2 regions of the Shinella sp. AETb1-6 genome follow, and region 1 is predicted to be linked to the other one. Evidence: riboswitches for the same ligand, from Rfam matches in the RefSeq annotation. Region 1 holds a riboswitch; the other holds the start of a gene.

Region 1 (7,746 bases):
GCGGTTCGTGGTAGCCCCTACGAGGCGACCGGTTCCGGCACGATGGTCTTGATGATCGAGGCGTCCAGCGCCTCGTAGGCATGCAGGCCGATCATGTCGTAGCGTTCGGTGCGGGTCTGCATGTTCTCGAGCATTGCTCTGGTCGAGCCGCTCGGGCGCGACCTGGAGATTGAGACCGGCCTTGAGCGTGGCGAAGCGTTCGACGGCGGCAATGAAGCGGTCCTGCTCGGGGATCGCGACGATGCCTTCGGCCAGCGTCCAGAACTTGTTGATGTAGTCCGGACGCTTGAACGGGCGCACGCCCCGAGAGGATTGATGGCTAAGCGCTAAGATAGCGACGCATGCAATAAAGCAGCGTTGCCTGTTCTTCGTTCTCACGGATATCGATTACGCGCCCGAAGAGGATACGGTGGGTCGCTTCGTCAACGGCATTGGTGAATTCGCATTCGAAGCTGACCGAGGCGTTCGCCAAGACTGGAATACCCGTGATACCCTCTCTCCAGTCACCATGTGCAAATCGGTCACTCACTGGCGTCTTTCCGCCGAAGACGTTCGAGATGTCCTCCTGGTTCGGCATCAGGGTGTTGACACAGAAATGGCGCGGGCGCTCGAAAGCAGGAAAACAGGAGCTCGCACGATTGATGCACACAAGAAGCGTTGCCGGCGTATCGCTGACACTGCAGACCGCTGAGGCGGTGAAGCCATAGCGCTTTCCGCCAGATTTGGTGGTTACGACGCTGACCGCCGCGCCGAGGCGCGACATTCCATTGCGAAACGTGGCTTTATCTACAATGTCGAAGCGGTGGTCGATCATGCCCATGTCGGCCTCTCAGGCGCGTGCGGGACTGGCGAAACCGAGGCAGCCGCCAACGTCCCCTGTCCGTATTCGGTTTATCAAAGTCCGTCGTCGCAGAATCAGCACGACCACACCGACGAAGTTGGTATAGCCGTGCTGGAATTGCAGTACCGACTGGTTTGCGACACCCCGGCCCAGCGAACTAGGCCGTGAGTTCTCTTCGGACGATCTCGGCGCCCGCGCTCAAGGCATTCAGTTTGCCTCTTGCCACGCGCCGTGACAGGGGCGCCATGCCGCAGTTGGTGCAAGGGCAAAGTTTGTCGGCGTCGACAAATTGCAATGCCTTTCGCAGAGTGTTGGCGACCTCTTCCGGCGTCTCGATGGTGTTGCTCGCCACATCGATGGCGCCGACCATCACTTTCTTACCCCGAACAAGTTCCATGAGATCCATTGGAACATGGGAGTTGTGGCACTCCAGCGAGATCATGCCGATACTGGATTTCTGCAGTTTGGGGAAAGATTCTTCATACTGCCGCCACTCCGACCCGAGGGTCTTTTTCCAGTCGGTGTTCGCCTTGATCCCGTAACCGTAGCAGATATGCACGGCCGTTTCGCACTTGAGCCCTTCGATTGCCTTTTCCAGGGTCGCAACACCCCAGTCATTCACCTCGTCAAAGAAGACATTGAATGCGGGCTCATCGAATTGGATGATATCCACGCCAGCAGCCTCAAGCTCCCTGGCTTCCTGATTCAGGATTTTGGCGAACTCCCAGGCCAGTTTTTCGCGGCTCTTATAGTGGTTGTCGAAGAGCGTATCGATCATGGTCATCGGACCCGGCAGAGCCCATTTGATGGGCTGCTTCGTCTGCTGACGCAGGAACTTCGCGTCTTCAACGAAAACGGGCTTCTGTCGAGACACGGCGCCGACGACTGTCGGAACACTCGCGTCATAGCGATCCCGGATTCTGACAGTCTCGCGTTTCTCAAAATCAACGCCATCGAGGTGCTCGATGAACGTCGTGACGAAATGTTGGCGCGTTTGCTCACCGTCGCTGACGATGTCGATACCTGCCTGTCGCTGATCGTCCAAGGACAGGCGCAAGGCGTCTTGTTTGCCCTCGATCAGTTCTTCATCCTGCAATTTCCAGGGCGACCAGAGTTTCTCAGGCTGTGCAAGCCACGAGGGTTTCGGCAGGCTGCCGGCGGTGGACGTGGGCAAGAGTGTTTTCATGTCAGGCAACCTTATGCGTTCAGCTCGTCAAAGAACGGCGTTGGAAGACCACTGCTCAAGAATGGTCTTATATGGTTTGATGAAGTGCTCCTCAGCGAACTTTCCCTGCTCGGCGGCCAGGCGGCTGCGTTCTTCCCGGTCATAGACAATTCGGGTCAAAGAATAGTCCGAGTGCTGCAAACTTGGCTGGTAGCATGCCCCTGCTGTGGAATTGGCGTTGTAGATTTCGGGCCGGTAGATCTTCTGGAACGTCTCCATCGTGCTGATGGTGCTGATCAGTTCAAGATTGGTGTAGTCACCAAGCAGGTCACCGAGAAAATAGAAGGCCAAAGGCGCAACGCTGTTCGGCGGCATGAAATACCGGACCTGCAATCCCATTTTGTGGAAATAATGGTCGGTCGAAGACAATTCGTTCTGCTGGTATTCAACACCCAAGACAGGGTGCTGATTGCCCGTCCGGTTATATGTCTTGCTGCTCGAAGCGCTCAGGCAGATCACCGGCGGCTTATTGAAAGCCTTTTTGTAGGCATCTGAACTCAAAAAGCTTTTGAACAATTTTCCATGCAGATCGCCGAAGTTGTCCGGTACGCTGAATTCAGCGCGGCCCTTGTTGTGCGCCGGCAGCAATACGCTGAAGTCATAGTCCCGGACGTAAGAGGAAAAATTGTTCCCGACAATGCCCTGAACGCGTTCGTTGGTTTTCCGATCGAGAATGCTCGTTTTCAGGATTTCGATCAGCGGGAAGGCATCACTACCGCCATCGTCGCCGATGGTCAGCTCAGCCGAAACGATTTCGAGTTCGACGGAATAGCGATCGCCCTTTGGGTTGTCCCAATGCGCCAAGGCATTGAATCGGTTGTCAATCATCTTCAAGGCGTTACGCAGGTTCTCCTGCCGGCTCTCGCCTCTGGCTAGGTTGGCAAAATTGGTTGTGATGCGCGTGCTATCTGAGGGGCGATAGTCCTCATCGAACGAAATGCTCTTAATAGAAAATATAAATTCGTCGTTCATGGCGATCCGAGGCGCGAATTTCCGAGCTGAACCCTGCATGTATTTCTCACTTGTCTGACTGTATTTTCCGCTTCCGCAGTTGGGAGCCTGCATACACTCTGCGGTCAACGGAGTTGCCAGCTATGTAGCTGAAGCATCAATCGGCTAAAAATGGTATTATCTCATCGACGGATGAGCCACGCTCATGGTTTGGCTTGATGAAGCCCCCTCCGCGACATTCCCGTGATCGGCACCTTGACCACTCCAGCGACATGCGACATTGGTTCATCATCGTGGTTCTGCGGGCGAAAGTCCGGAGCCAAGAGGGAATTCGGTGAGGGCTTTGTTGCAGCCCGATGCCGAAGCTGCCCCCGCAACTGTAAGCGGCGAGCGAAGGTCCATTCGTGTCACTGAGGCATGCCTTGGGAAGACGGACCAGAGCGAAGACCCGTAAGCCAGGAGACCTGCCGCGGTAGATAACGTCCACGGGCGGGGTGTCCCGGAGTGCCGCTTTCGCGATCGGCCCCCTCGTGCCGTCGTCTCTGCGTCATGCCACTGCCCGGCCGCAACTGATGGCAGTGCCGATGACAGAGATCGCGACGATAGAAGAGCCAGCGCAGCACGGCTCGACAACCAGTCTCATCGATATCGTTTTTCCCGGAGACACCAACCATCACGGCACCTTGTTCGGCGGAACGGGGCTTGCTCTCATGGATCGTGTTGCTTTCATCGCGGCAACCCGGTTCGGGCGAGCGCCGTTCGTGACCGCCTCATGCGAGCGCATTGATTTCAGGCAGCCCGCGCGTATCGGGCATATCGTCGAATTCTCAGCCAAGCCGGTCAAAGCCGGTCGCCGCTTCCTGACGGTCGAAGTCGAAATGGCGGCAGAGACCATTGTCGGTCGGCAGCGGCACATTTGTACGCGCGGCACCTTCCATATGGTCGCCGTGCCGGAGGGCGAGGACGCCGCGCATCACGCCTTGCCCGAACTGCTTCACAAAGAGGCACGGTGCACGGGCGGAGCAGTTACCATGGTCGAGATTGTGTTTCCCGATCAGGCAAACAGCGTCGGCCGGATGTTCGGGGGCGAAGCGATCGCCTACATGACCAAAGCCGCATTCGTCGCAGCATCGCGCTACTCCGGCAAGCTGGTGGTCCTCGCCTCATCGGAGCGTATCGATTTCGCAAGAGCAATCAAGATCGGCGAAATCGTCGAGGCGGAAGCACGCGTCGAGCGCGTGGGCCGTAGCTCCATGTCCATCGAGACCAGACTTTGGTCCGAAAACCTCCTGACGGGGGAGAGGCAGATTACGGCAGCCGGGCACTTCACGATGGTGGCGGTCGACAAGGATCATCGGCCAGTGCCGGTTGGGGATGTTGCCACGGCGGACATCGTTCCCCTTGAGCACGGGCGGGCATAGCCATGCTGGACAGGCAACATCTGTCGATCCTGCGTGAAGTCCACCGCCTCGGCAGCCTGACCGCTGCCGCGGAGCGGCTGAACGTCTCCCAATCCGCTCTCAGCCACACGATCCGAAAGCTCGAAGAGCGCTACGGCGTGGCAATGTGGGAAAAAGACGGCCGCAACCTTCGCCTCACCGAGGCAGGCCGCTACATCGTGACGCTGGCGCAACGCGTTCTGCCCCAGATCGAAAGGGCTGAAGATGTCCTGTCGGATTATCGCGACGGCCAGCGAGGTTCGCTCAAGATCGGTATGGAGTGCCATCCTTGCCACCAATGGCTGATGGGTGTCACAAAACCCTATCTCGTGGAATGGCCGGATGTCGGCCTGGAACTGACGACGTCGTTCGCTCTCGGGGGCGTGGCGGCGCTGACCGGATACGAGATCGATATCCTGATCACGCCGGATCCGATCGAGGCGCTGGGCATCCATTATCTGCCGGTGTTCGATTACGAACTGGTGCTTGCCGTTCCGGCCGATCATCCGCTGGTGCTCAAAAGCCATGCCGAGCCTGCGGATCTTCTGGATGAGACACTGTTCACCTATCCGGTACCGCCAGAGCGGTTGGACGTTTTCACGCAGTTCCTGGTGCCCGCCAACTGCCGGCCGCGGCATCACCGCAATGTCGAGACGACGGAAATGATGCTCCAACTCGTGGCGGCAGGCCGCGGTGTAAGTGCCATTCCGAACTGGCTGGTGCATCGGGAAGCGGCAGCGCTCGGTGTCCGCCCCGTCCGTATCGGTGAGAGCGGGATACAGAAAAGCATCCATCTCGGCTTAAGAGATGGCGACGACACTGTCGATTTTATCGCTGGGTTTCTCGCGACGTCACGCCAAGCGTCTGCATGACGGAACGCCATCCCCATTAGCATTGGGCTGGTAGAATTTGCTGATCTTGATCATCAAGCACAACTCGCCGCCTTTGCGCCAAATCCCGAAAAGCGCAGTTCCGGTAGATAGACCGGCTGAAAGGCTCTTGAGTAGATTAGAATCGCCGACTGGCGCCACCGCTTGAGCGCCCGTGATTTCCACCAGCGAACCGCACATAAAGGCCGCCTCGTCGGATGCAAGGAAAGCGACGAGGGCAGCGACCTCCTCCGGCTTGCCAATGCGACCGAAGGGCACCAGCCTGTCGAGGTCTGCGATGGTGCGCCCGGACCGTTTCACTCCGGCCTCCAGCATGGGCGTGTGGATTTCGCCGGGGCAGACGGCGTTGACGCGGATTTTGTCCGGCGCGTAATCACGAGCAAGGTTCTGCGTGAAGCTCGCCACCGCCGCTTTCGTGACATTGTAGGCAATGTGGTTCGGCGCCGGATGGAGCCCCCATTGTGAGGCCGTATTCACGATGGCGCCGCCGCCGGCCGCAATCATATGCGGCAGCGCCGCCTGGCAAAGGTGGAACATCGCATCGAGATTGACCGCGAAGCTCAGTCGCCAGTCCTCCGGTGTCAGCGACAGCAGATTGCCGCGGCGGTTGATGCCGGCATTGTTGCAAAGCACGTCGATGCGGCCTTCCGTTCCGATCACGTTTTCGACGATGGCCCGGCAACCTTCCGCGGTCGCAATGTCACTGGCGAAGGCGCGCGCCCTGCTACCCGCAGCGCCGATCTGCGCGGCCGCCGCGTCAGCCCCTTCACCGTTCATATCCGTAAGCACGACGCTTGCGCCCTCGGCGGCGAAGCGGGCGCTGATCGCTGCGCCGATACCGCCGGCAGCGCCGGTTACGATAACGACTTTATCCTTGAAACGCATGGGATTACCTCATGTAGCTGCCGCCGTTCACATCCAGCACCGCGCCGTTCAGCGACGCCTGCGAGGGACGGAAGGCAAAGGCGGTGATCTCGCCGATTTCCTGCGGGTCGGCCATCCGGGCGATGGGAATGCCGGCCAGGGCCGCCGCCTCGCCATGTTCGGCGATATAGGCTTCGGCCATTCCGGTGCGCACCCAGCCGGGCGCGAGCGCGACGGCAGTCACCCCCTCATGTCCGTGGCTCTGCGCGATGGATTTGGTGAGGTTGATCAGGGCGGCCTTCGAGGCGCCATAGGCCATGGAACTGGAGGTATAGCCGCGCTGACCGGCGCGGCTCGCCATGTTGACGATCCGCCCGCCGCCGTGGATGCGGAAATGCTGGATGGCGAGCTTCGACAGGTCGACGGCCGACAGGAAATTGACCCGCATCTCGCGCGCCCAGACCTGCTGCCATTCCTCCATCGGCGCGTCGACCGCGACTTCCGAGCGGATGCCGGCATTGTTGACGAGGCCCGTCAGGCGGCCGGCGGCGGCCAGCGCACCGTCCCACAAAGCCTGCGGGCCGGCCGGGTCCGAAAGATCGGACGGCACGCACCAGCCCCGCCCGTCGAGCGCTCTCACAAGTGCCTCGGCGGCATCGCGATTGCGGCCGTAGTGGACGACGACATTGGCACCGTCTGCAACGAGCGCCCGGCAGATTGCCTGCCCGATGGCGCCCGTCGCGCCGGTTACGAGGATCGATTGTCCTGAAAGCATCATAGTTCACCCACCTGCGGACCCCAGGCATCCGACAGGGCGAAACCCTGCGCGAAGGCATCCTGCGGATCGAGCCGCAATTGCTGGCGGCCGAAGACATAGCCCCGGCCGGTGATGCGCGGCAGCACGGCGGGGCGGTCGCCGACCGTCGTCTCGCCGAGGATTTCCGCCGTGAATTCTCCGCCGATGATGCTGCGGGAGACGCGGATATCGCCGGTCTTCGCCTGTCCGCGCGCATGGAGGATGGCAAGATTGGCCGAGGACCCCGTGCCGCAGGGCGAACGATCCACCCGACCCGGCTTCAACGTCGTGCAGGTCACGACCGAGCCGTCCGGCTGGTAGTCGCGGAACATCACATAGGCAATCTCGTCGAGATCAGCGATTTCCGGATGCTCCACCGCCACCTGTTCGGCCAGCAGCGCCTTGATTTCGGTGCCCGCCTCGGCCAGCGCGCGGGCATGCTCCGGTACGAGGCGCAGCCCCACGCGGTCCACGTCGATCTGGGCATAGAAGACGCCGCCGAAGGCGATATCACCGGTGATCTTGCCCCATCTCGGCGTGTCGATCATCACGTCGAGTGCATGGACGAAAGCCGGAACGTTGTCGAGGCTGATCGACAGGCAGCGGCCATCCTGACATTGCGCGCGGGCGACGATCAGTCCGGCCGCCGTATCCAGCCGCACGACCGTTTCCGGCTCCGTCATCGTGACGCGGCCGATTTCCAGAAGCGCCGTCACCACGCAGATGCAGTTGGAGCCCGA
Region 2 (7,746 bases), on a different contig from region 1:
GGCAGATGATGGCGTCATAGGACTGATCGGGTTCAAGGGTGTTTTCGGCATCCGCCAGCAGGAAGCGAAGCCTGGTCTTGCCTGCATGCTTGGCGCGCGCGACCGCCAGCATGGCCTCGGAGAAGTCGAGGGCGGTGACGTCGTGGCCGAGGTCATGGATCAGGCGCGTCACCTCGCCGGTGCCGCAGGCAAGCTCGAGAACGCGTTTCGGCGCCGGCCCCAGCAGGTCCCGGATCGGCCGTTGCCAGGCGTCGGCCTCAGGCCCGGCGGGAATCCTGTGACCGAAGGCGAGATCGAACGTCCTGGATCGTCTCGACCAATAGTCCCGTATTTCTTCCTTGAGATCGAAGTTCCGGCCGTCCATCCGTCAGCCCATCGCGTACTGGATATTGTAGCGGCCGTGCACGGCGGAGCGCTCGATATGCGCACGCACGCCGAACACCCGGGCGATAAGGTGCTCGGTCAGCACCTCCTGCGGGGCGCCGGCGGCCACGACCTTGCCGTTCTGAAGGACGGCGAGACTGTCGCAGAACATCGCCGCGAGATTGAGATCATGCAGGGCGATGATCGACGTGACGCCGAGCCGGGTGACGAGCGACAGGATTTCCAGCTGGTGCTGGATGTCGAGGTGGTTGGTCGGCTCGTCGAGCAGAAGTTCGCTCGGCGTCTGTGCCAGTGCCCGCGCGATGTGCACCCGCTGACGTTCGCCGCCCGAAAGCGTGTGCCAGAACTGGTCCGCCCTATGGGCCATGTCCACCCGCGCCAGCGCGTCTTCGACGGCGAGGTCGTCATCCACGCCCCAGGGTGACAGAAGGCCGCGATGCGGCGTTCGCCCGAGCTGGACGACGTCGCGCACCGTCAGCTGGGTATCGGTCGTCGCCTGCTGTTCCACGAAGGCGATGCGACGCGCGAGATTTGCGCGCGGGATGGCGGCGATATCCTGTTCGGCAAGGCGTATGATGCCGCTGTCGACTTTGCGCAGTCGGCAGATCAGCCTGAGCAGGCTGGATTTTCCCGAACCGTTCGGTCCCAGAAGGCCGAGCACCTTGCCCTGCTCGACCGCCAGCGTGATGCCGTCGACGACGATGGTCTTGCCGGCGGCATAGGCGACGTTTTCGACGGCGATACTCACACGCTTCTCCGGGCACGAAAGAGGATGATGGCGAAGGCCGGCGCGCCGAACAGCGCGGTGACAACGCCGATGGGCAGGATCTGCTGCGGGATGATGATGCGCGAGACGATGTCGGCGAAAACCATGAAGATCGCTCCGCCCAGCGCCGTTGCCGGCAGGAGACGGTGGTGCGAAGGGCCGACGATGAAGCGCGCGGCATGCGGGATGACGAGCCCGACGAAACCGATGGAGCCGACCATGCTGACGACGGCGGCCGTCATCAGCGCGGTGATGCCGAACAATACGACCTGAACGCGCCGCACGGCGATGCCGAGTGCGGCGGCGGCATCCGTGCCGAAGGCGAAGGCATCCAGCGCGCGGGCGTGGAACAGGCAGGCGAGATATCCGGCAATGGCGACCGGTACGGAGAGATAGACGTCGGACCAGCGTACGCCGCTCATCGAGCCGAGCAGCCAGAACAGCACGCCACGCGCCTGCTCGGCATTGGCGGATGTGGTGACGATATAGGAGGTGAGTGCGTTGAAGAGTTGGGAGCCGGCGACACCGCACAGAATGATGCGCTCGCTCGAGCGGCCGGCACCGGCCGCAAGGACACCAACGAGCAGGAAGGCGACGATCGCGCCGATGAAGGCGCCGCCCGAAAGGGTCAGCGCGCCGTAGCCGAGGCCGAGGATCATGACGCAGACAGCGCCCGTCGAGGCGCCCGCCGAGATGCCGAGCACATAGGGTTCGGCAAGCGGATTGCGCAGCATTGCCTGGAGCACGACGCCGCACAAGGCAAGCGACGCGCCGGTGCTTGCGGCAACGAGCGCGCGGCTGAGCCGGTAATCCCAGACGATACCCTGATGAATGCGGTTGAGTTCGAAGGACGTGCCGAAGATCCGGTTCGACACCGCTCTGGCCGTCGTGGACAGGGGAATGGCGATCTCGCCGATCGCGACGGCGAGGCTGATCATGATCGCGAGCAGGACGACGGCGACAACGGTGAGCGCTACAAGCGCCCACCAGCGATGTTGCCTGGATACGGCAGCCCTCACTGCGACAGGCCGAAGGACTTGATGCCGGCCGCCAGCGTCTCGATACCGTCGATCGTACGGATCGTCGGGTTCATCGACTGGGCATCCATCATGACGAAGCGCTTGTTCTTCACCGCATCGAGTTCCTTGGTGACAGGGTCGTTCTCAAGGAAGTCGATCTTCGTCTGCGGGTCGTCGGCCGCATAGCGGCGGCGATCCATCGTTGCGAGCACGATGACGGCGGGATTTGCCTGGGAGATGGTTTCCCAGCCCACCAGCGGCCATTCCTCTTCGGTGGTGACGACGTTCTTCGCGCCGATCGTCTTGAGAATATAGGCCGGTGCGCTGTTCTTGCCGGCGATGAAGGCGTCCCCGCTCACCTCCTTGCTGGAGAACCAGAACACGACGGGAAGGTTTTTGCCGGCGGCGCCCTCGATGGAGGCGACGGCGTCGGCCTCGCGCTTCTTCAGGTCGGCGATCAGGGCGTCGCCACGCTCCTTGATGTCGAAGATTTCGGAGAGTTCGGCGATTTCCTGATAGATCAGGTCCATCGTGAACAACTCCTTGCGAACGCCGTCGCCGCCGTCGGTGTTGATCTTGGCGACGCAATCGGCCGGCGCGATGTAAGTGTTGATGCCGAGATCGGCGAATTGTTCGCGCTTGCCGACCGCGCCCTGCACGCCGACATGCCATTCGAATTCGGCGGCTACCAGATCCGGTTCCTCGCCGACGACGGATTCGAAGCTCGGATCGTTGTCGGCAAGCCGCTTGATCTTGCCGTTGGCTTCGGCATAGGCGGGCAAAACCGGGCCGACCCACACGGCGGTGCCGGCAATCTTGTCGGCGAGGCCGAGCGAGAACAGGACCTCGGTCATGCCCTGGCCGATCGAGACGATCTTTTCGGGGGCTTTGGTGAAGGTGACCTGCTGGCCGCAATTGTTGATGGTGAGCGGATATTGGGTGGCGGCGAAGCCGGTACCGGCTAGGGCGGTCAGGCCGACGGCGAACGAAACGGTGGCGATGATCTGGCGCATGGAAACCTCGATTCCGGGAGAAGGCGAGCGCTGCGAAGCGCAGCGGGCGACGTGAGTGTCAGCTCGCGCGGAAAGCCCAATCGAGGCGGATGGATGCCGTCATACGGAGAAGGTTCAGGTCAGACATACTGCTCCTTTCCAGGCATCCCCGCCCGGTTGATTGGATCGTGTTCGACGGCAGGTCTCCTGGCTCACGGATGTCTGTCGCTCATCTGCCTTCCCGCGATGTTTCGCAGTGGCATGGCCCTTAAGGCCCGGGGATGGTCGACAATCCGCTTACAGTTGCGGGGGCAGCCACGGTCTTGGTCCCTTTTGGGTCGTCCGCACCGTGTTCCCTATTAATCCCTTCGGAGTCGTCTTCCGGGAACCGTCGCATTCCCCTTATGATGCGCCCATACCCGCGTCAAGGCGCAGATGCTCGCTTGCAAAAGACACTGCCGCGTCTTCGTCGAAAACGGGACGTATGCAGGCCGCGATGGATGGCTTCGCCTGCTGCGCGAGCGTGCGTCGCATCGGCATCTTGCCCTTCAAGGCGATGCCATGCCATTAGAATAGCTTGATTTCTGGAGACGAATACATGGCGGAAAGCACGGTGCTCGGGCGAGCGTGGAAATGTCTGGTAGTGGCGGCGTCCTTGTTCATGGCGAGCGCCGCCAGTGCCACGCCCGTTCTCGTCGTCGATCCCGATAGCCATCAGGTGCTGTACGAGGAGGATGCCGGCGTGCCGTGGTATCCGGCGTCGACGACCAAGCTGATGTCGGCCTTCGTGACGTTCGAAGCGCTGAAGGCGGGCGAGGTGACGCTGACGACGCCCGTGACCATGACGCGCAACGCGACCAAGCAGGCGTTCCTCGAATCCGGGCTGACCTTCGGCCGGGCGATGACGCTCGAGGATGCGCTTTTCGCCATGATCACCGCCTCTGCCAACGACGTCGCTGTCGCCGTCGCCGAGACGGTCGCGCCCAACGAGGCCGCCTTCGTCAAGCGCATGAATGACGCGGCGGCGCGTCTGGGGTTGACCGGCACCCATTTCGCCAACCCGAACGGTCTGTTCGACAAGACCAACTATACGACTGCACGGGACCTCGCGATCCTCGGCATGGAAGTGGATCGGCAGTTTCCCGAATACCGACGCTTCTTCCTCGCGTCGTCGGTCACCATCGACGGCAAGGAGATCAAGTCCAACAATCTGCTGCTGACCCGCTATCCGGGCACGACGGGGATGAAGACGGGCTTCCTGTGCGCATCCGGCCGCAATATCGTCGGGCTCGCCGCGCGAAACGGCAAGCGGGTGATGGTGGTCATTCTGGGGGCGACGACAGAGCGTGAGCGCAACGAACGCTCCGCCCAATACATGACCCAGGCCTTCGAGGGGCGGCTTTCCGGCGGGACACGCGTAGAGGACCTGGCGAACCGCAAGGATGTCGCCCCGCAGGACATGCGCGTTCGCCTCTGCACCGATCAGAGCGCAGCCTACGAGGCAAGCCGCGACGCGCTCTACCCGATGGGGCTGCCCGGCCACGAGAGTTATCTGCAGGGCGAGACGAAAGGCGAGGTTCACACCATCAGCACATGGGCGGACGATACGGCCGTGGATGTGCCGATACCGGCACGCCGGCCGTCCTAAAGCATTTCCGGTGAACTCTGGTTCACCGGAAATGCTTTAGGTTTTGTTTTACCGCATTATCCGACGCCAAAGCGAATTCGCTTCGGCTGGAAATGCTCTAGTCCGGCGTCATGATGGCTCGGAGGCGCGCTCCAGCGTCTTCAGCATCGTCCGTTCCGCCAGGTTGAGGTAGGCATCGAGCTGCGCGGCGGCCTCTTCGCGCTTGTTCTGTTCAAGCAGCGTCGCGATCTCGCCGTTCATGTCCACGAAGGGCGCGTGCAGGTGCGCCGGGTCTTTCAGCAGCCCGAAACAGAGCCGCAATTCCGCTGATATGCGCTCGTAGAATTCGCTGATGCGCGTGCTGTCCGCGAGATCGATGATGGCGGCGTGGAAGGTCATATTCGCGCTGCCGACGCCCGTCCAGTCACCGGCGTCGCGCCGCTCGCGTCCTTCGGCGACCGCATCGCGCATCGCCCCGATGGCCGCATGCTGATGCCAGGCCTGGCGCAGGGCAGCACATTCCAGCATGCGCCGCACGCGGTATATGTCGATGACGGAGGCCATGGTCGGGACCGCGACGAAGACGCCGCGGTTGGCCTCGTGGCGCAGAAGGCCGTCCTTGGTCAGCAGGCGGAACGCCTCGCGCAGCGAATTGCGCGATACGTCGAAGCGCTCGCTGAATGCTGCCTCGGACAGGCGCTGGCCGGGCGAAAGCTCTCCGGCGATCAGCAGTGCGCGAATACGCCGCGCCAGGCGGTCGGCAAGCGGCAGGCCCGGTCCATCCTCTGTCATTGCGTGTTTCCTCGCCCCATCATGTCGCTCTTCACTAAGGATTGATTGTTGAACAATATTGATGTTTTTGTTCTTTCATGTAAAGTCTCCATATCTGAAAGATACCCATGGAGGGAACATGACGGCGATGGATCTCAACAGCGATCTCGGCGAGGGCTACGGCGCTTGGCGCATGGGTGACGACGCTGCGATGCTTGCCATCGTCTCCTCCGCCAATATCGCCTGCGGGTTCCACGCGGGCGATCCCGCCGGCATCTATCGCACGGTGAAGGCTGCCGCCGCGAATGGTGCGGTGGTCGGCGCCCATGTTTCCTACCCTGATCGCGTCGGATTCGGACGGCGCGATCTCGATATCACCACGGAAGACCTGGCCGCCGACGTCATCTACCAGATCGGCGCGCTGAAGGGCATCGCGGCGGCGGCGGGGACGACGGTCCGCTATGTGAAGCCGCACGGAGCGCTTTACAATCGCATTGCCTACGATGCCGGGCAGGGGCAGGCGGTGATCGATGGCATTCTTGCGGTCGATCCCTCGCTCATCCTGATGGGGCTCGCCAATGCCCCGATCCTTGATCTCGCCCGACGCGCGGGCCTTTCCGTCGTTGCCGAGGCCTTTGCCGACCGAGCCTATACGCCGAAGGGCGAACTGGTCTCGCGTCGCGAAGCCGGCTCGGTTCTGCATGATGAGACCGTCATCGCAAACCGGATGGTGCAGCTTGCCCGCGGCGGAACGCTTCAGGCCATCGACGGCAGCACGATCCAGATCGAGGCGCAGTCGATCTGCGTGCACGGCGACAGCCCGGGCGCCGTTGCCATCGCGCGTGAGATCCGGCGTCGTTTCGAGGCGGAAGGCATTGCCATCCGTTCCTTTGCCGAACCGGCCTGAACGTCGTCCTCGCCGGGACTGTCCTGAAACATCGCCTTCGCGAGGCTCCGATGCGCGTTCTCCCCGTCAGCCTGACCACGGTTCTCGTCGAACTTGCCGATCTCGACGAGACGCTCGCACTCTTCGCGGCATTGCAGGCTGAGCCGATCGACGGCGTCGAGGAGATGGTGCCGGCCGCCCGTACGCTGATGATCCGTTTCCGGCCCGAGGTGATTTCTCCGGCGGCGCTTGCCGAACAGGTCGGCCGGCGCGATCTGTCGGCCCGCATCGAACCGTCCCGGCATCTGGTCGAGATCCCTGTGCACTATGATGGCGAAGACCTTGCCGATGTCGCGGAACTGACGGGTCTCAGCGTCGCGGAGGTCATCCGCCGGCACACCGGGAGCGAGTTCACCGTCGCCTTCTGCGGTTTCGCGCCGGGATTCGGCTATCTGGTCGGCGGCGATCCGGCGCTGCATGTGCCGCGCCGCAAGAGCCCGCGCACCCGCGTTCCCGCCGGTTCCGTCGCGATTGCCGGCGCTTTCAGCGGCGTCTATCCGCAGGAGAGCCCGGGCGGCTGGCAGATCATCGGCAAGACACCCGTCAGAATGTGGGACATCGATCGCGAACCGGGTGCTCTGTTGCAGCCCGGATACCGCGTCCGGTTCCGCGATATGGATGCGGCCGGCGGGTCCATCGATGTTCCCGGACCGCTCCCGCGCCCCGTACCGGTTGGACGCACCGAGGGGCCGCAGTTCAGCGTGCTGGCCGCGCCGATCCCTGCTGTTTTCCAGGACCTCGGCCGCTTCGGCCAGACGGGGCAGGGCGTGTCTGCCTCCGGCGCGCTGGACCGTTCGGCCTTCAACGCCGTCAATCGCGTGGTTGGCAATCCCGTGAACACGCCGGCACTGGAACTCACGCTCGGCGGCTTCAGTTTCGCCTGTAATGCGCGAGCGGTGATCGCGTTCGCCGGCGCAACCGTATCGGTGACCGTACGCGATCATGCGGGTATGAGCCGGGAGTGCCAAACCTATGCACCGATCGCGCTGGAGCCCGGCGATATCGTGACCATCGGTCATCCGCGCAGGGGCATGCGTACCTACCTGGCGGTCAGGGGCGGTTTCGAGGTGGCGCCGGTGCTGGGCAGTGCTGCGACCGATACGCTCGCCGCGGTTGGACCTCCCGTTGTCATGGCCGGCTCCGTGCTGGCGCTGAAGCAGGAGACAGCGGGGCTTTCGAGCGTCGCGCTCGACGAGACTGCCGCCTTCGATCTGCCGGGTGCCGATGATGTCGTCACGCTC

The links. Region 1 has a riboswitch for cobalamin ahead of GR158_RS16670 (acyl-CoA thioesterase). Riboswitches for the same ligand answer to the same signal wherever they lie in the genome.
Region 2: linked by a shared signal. The riboswitch ahead of GR158_RS07230 (ABC transporter substrate-binding protein) and the one ahead of GR158_RS16670 (acyl-CoA thioesterase) in region 1 are both predicted to bind cobalamin.

What each region holds. Positions count from the first base shown of each region.
Region 1 is NZ_WUMM01000009.1:32,502-40,247, reverse strand. Features, by position in the region: gene GR158_RS25170 (hypothetical protein) at 121-330, shown strand; gene GR158_RS16685 (flavin reductase) at 320-820, opposite strand; gene GR158_RS16680 (methionine synthase) at 999-2,027, opposite strand; gene GR158_RS16675 (DUF1852 domain-containing protein) at 2,055-3,038, opposite strand; cobalamin riboswitch at 3,295-3,504, shown strand; gene GR158_RS16670 (acyl-CoA thioesterase) at 3,602-4,438, shown strand; gene GR158_RS16665 (LysR family transcriptional regulator) at 4,441-5,328, shown strand; partial or broken gene GR158_RS16660 (SDR family NAD(P)-dependent oxidoreductase) at 5,482-6,231, opposite strand; gene GR158_RS16655 (SDR family NAD(P)-dependent oxidoreductase) at 6,236-6,988, opposite strand; gene GR158_RS16650 (proline racemase family protein) at 6,985-7,746, opposite strand, start outside.
Region 2 is NZ_WUMM01000003.1:336,486-344,231, forward strand. Features, by position in the region: gene GR158_RS07215 (class I SAM-dependent methyltransferase) at 1-364, opposite strand, end outside; gene GR158_RS07220 (ABC transporter ATP-binding protein) at 368-1,132, opposite strand; gene GR158_RS07225 (iron ABC transporter permease) at 1,129-2,169, opposite strand; gene GR158_RS07230 (ABC transporter substrate-binding protein) at 2,166-3,182, opposite strand; cobalamin riboswitch at 3,341-3,569, opposite strand; gene GR158_RS07235 (D-alanyl-D-alanine carboxypeptidase family protein) at 3,760-4,809, shown strand; gene GR158_RS07240 (GntR family transcriptional regulator) at 4,918-5,580, opposite strand; gene GR158_RS07245 (LamB/YcsF family protein) at 5,699-6,466, shown strand; gene GR158_RS07250 (5-oxoprolinase/urea amidolyase family protein) at 6,517-7,746, shown strand, end outside.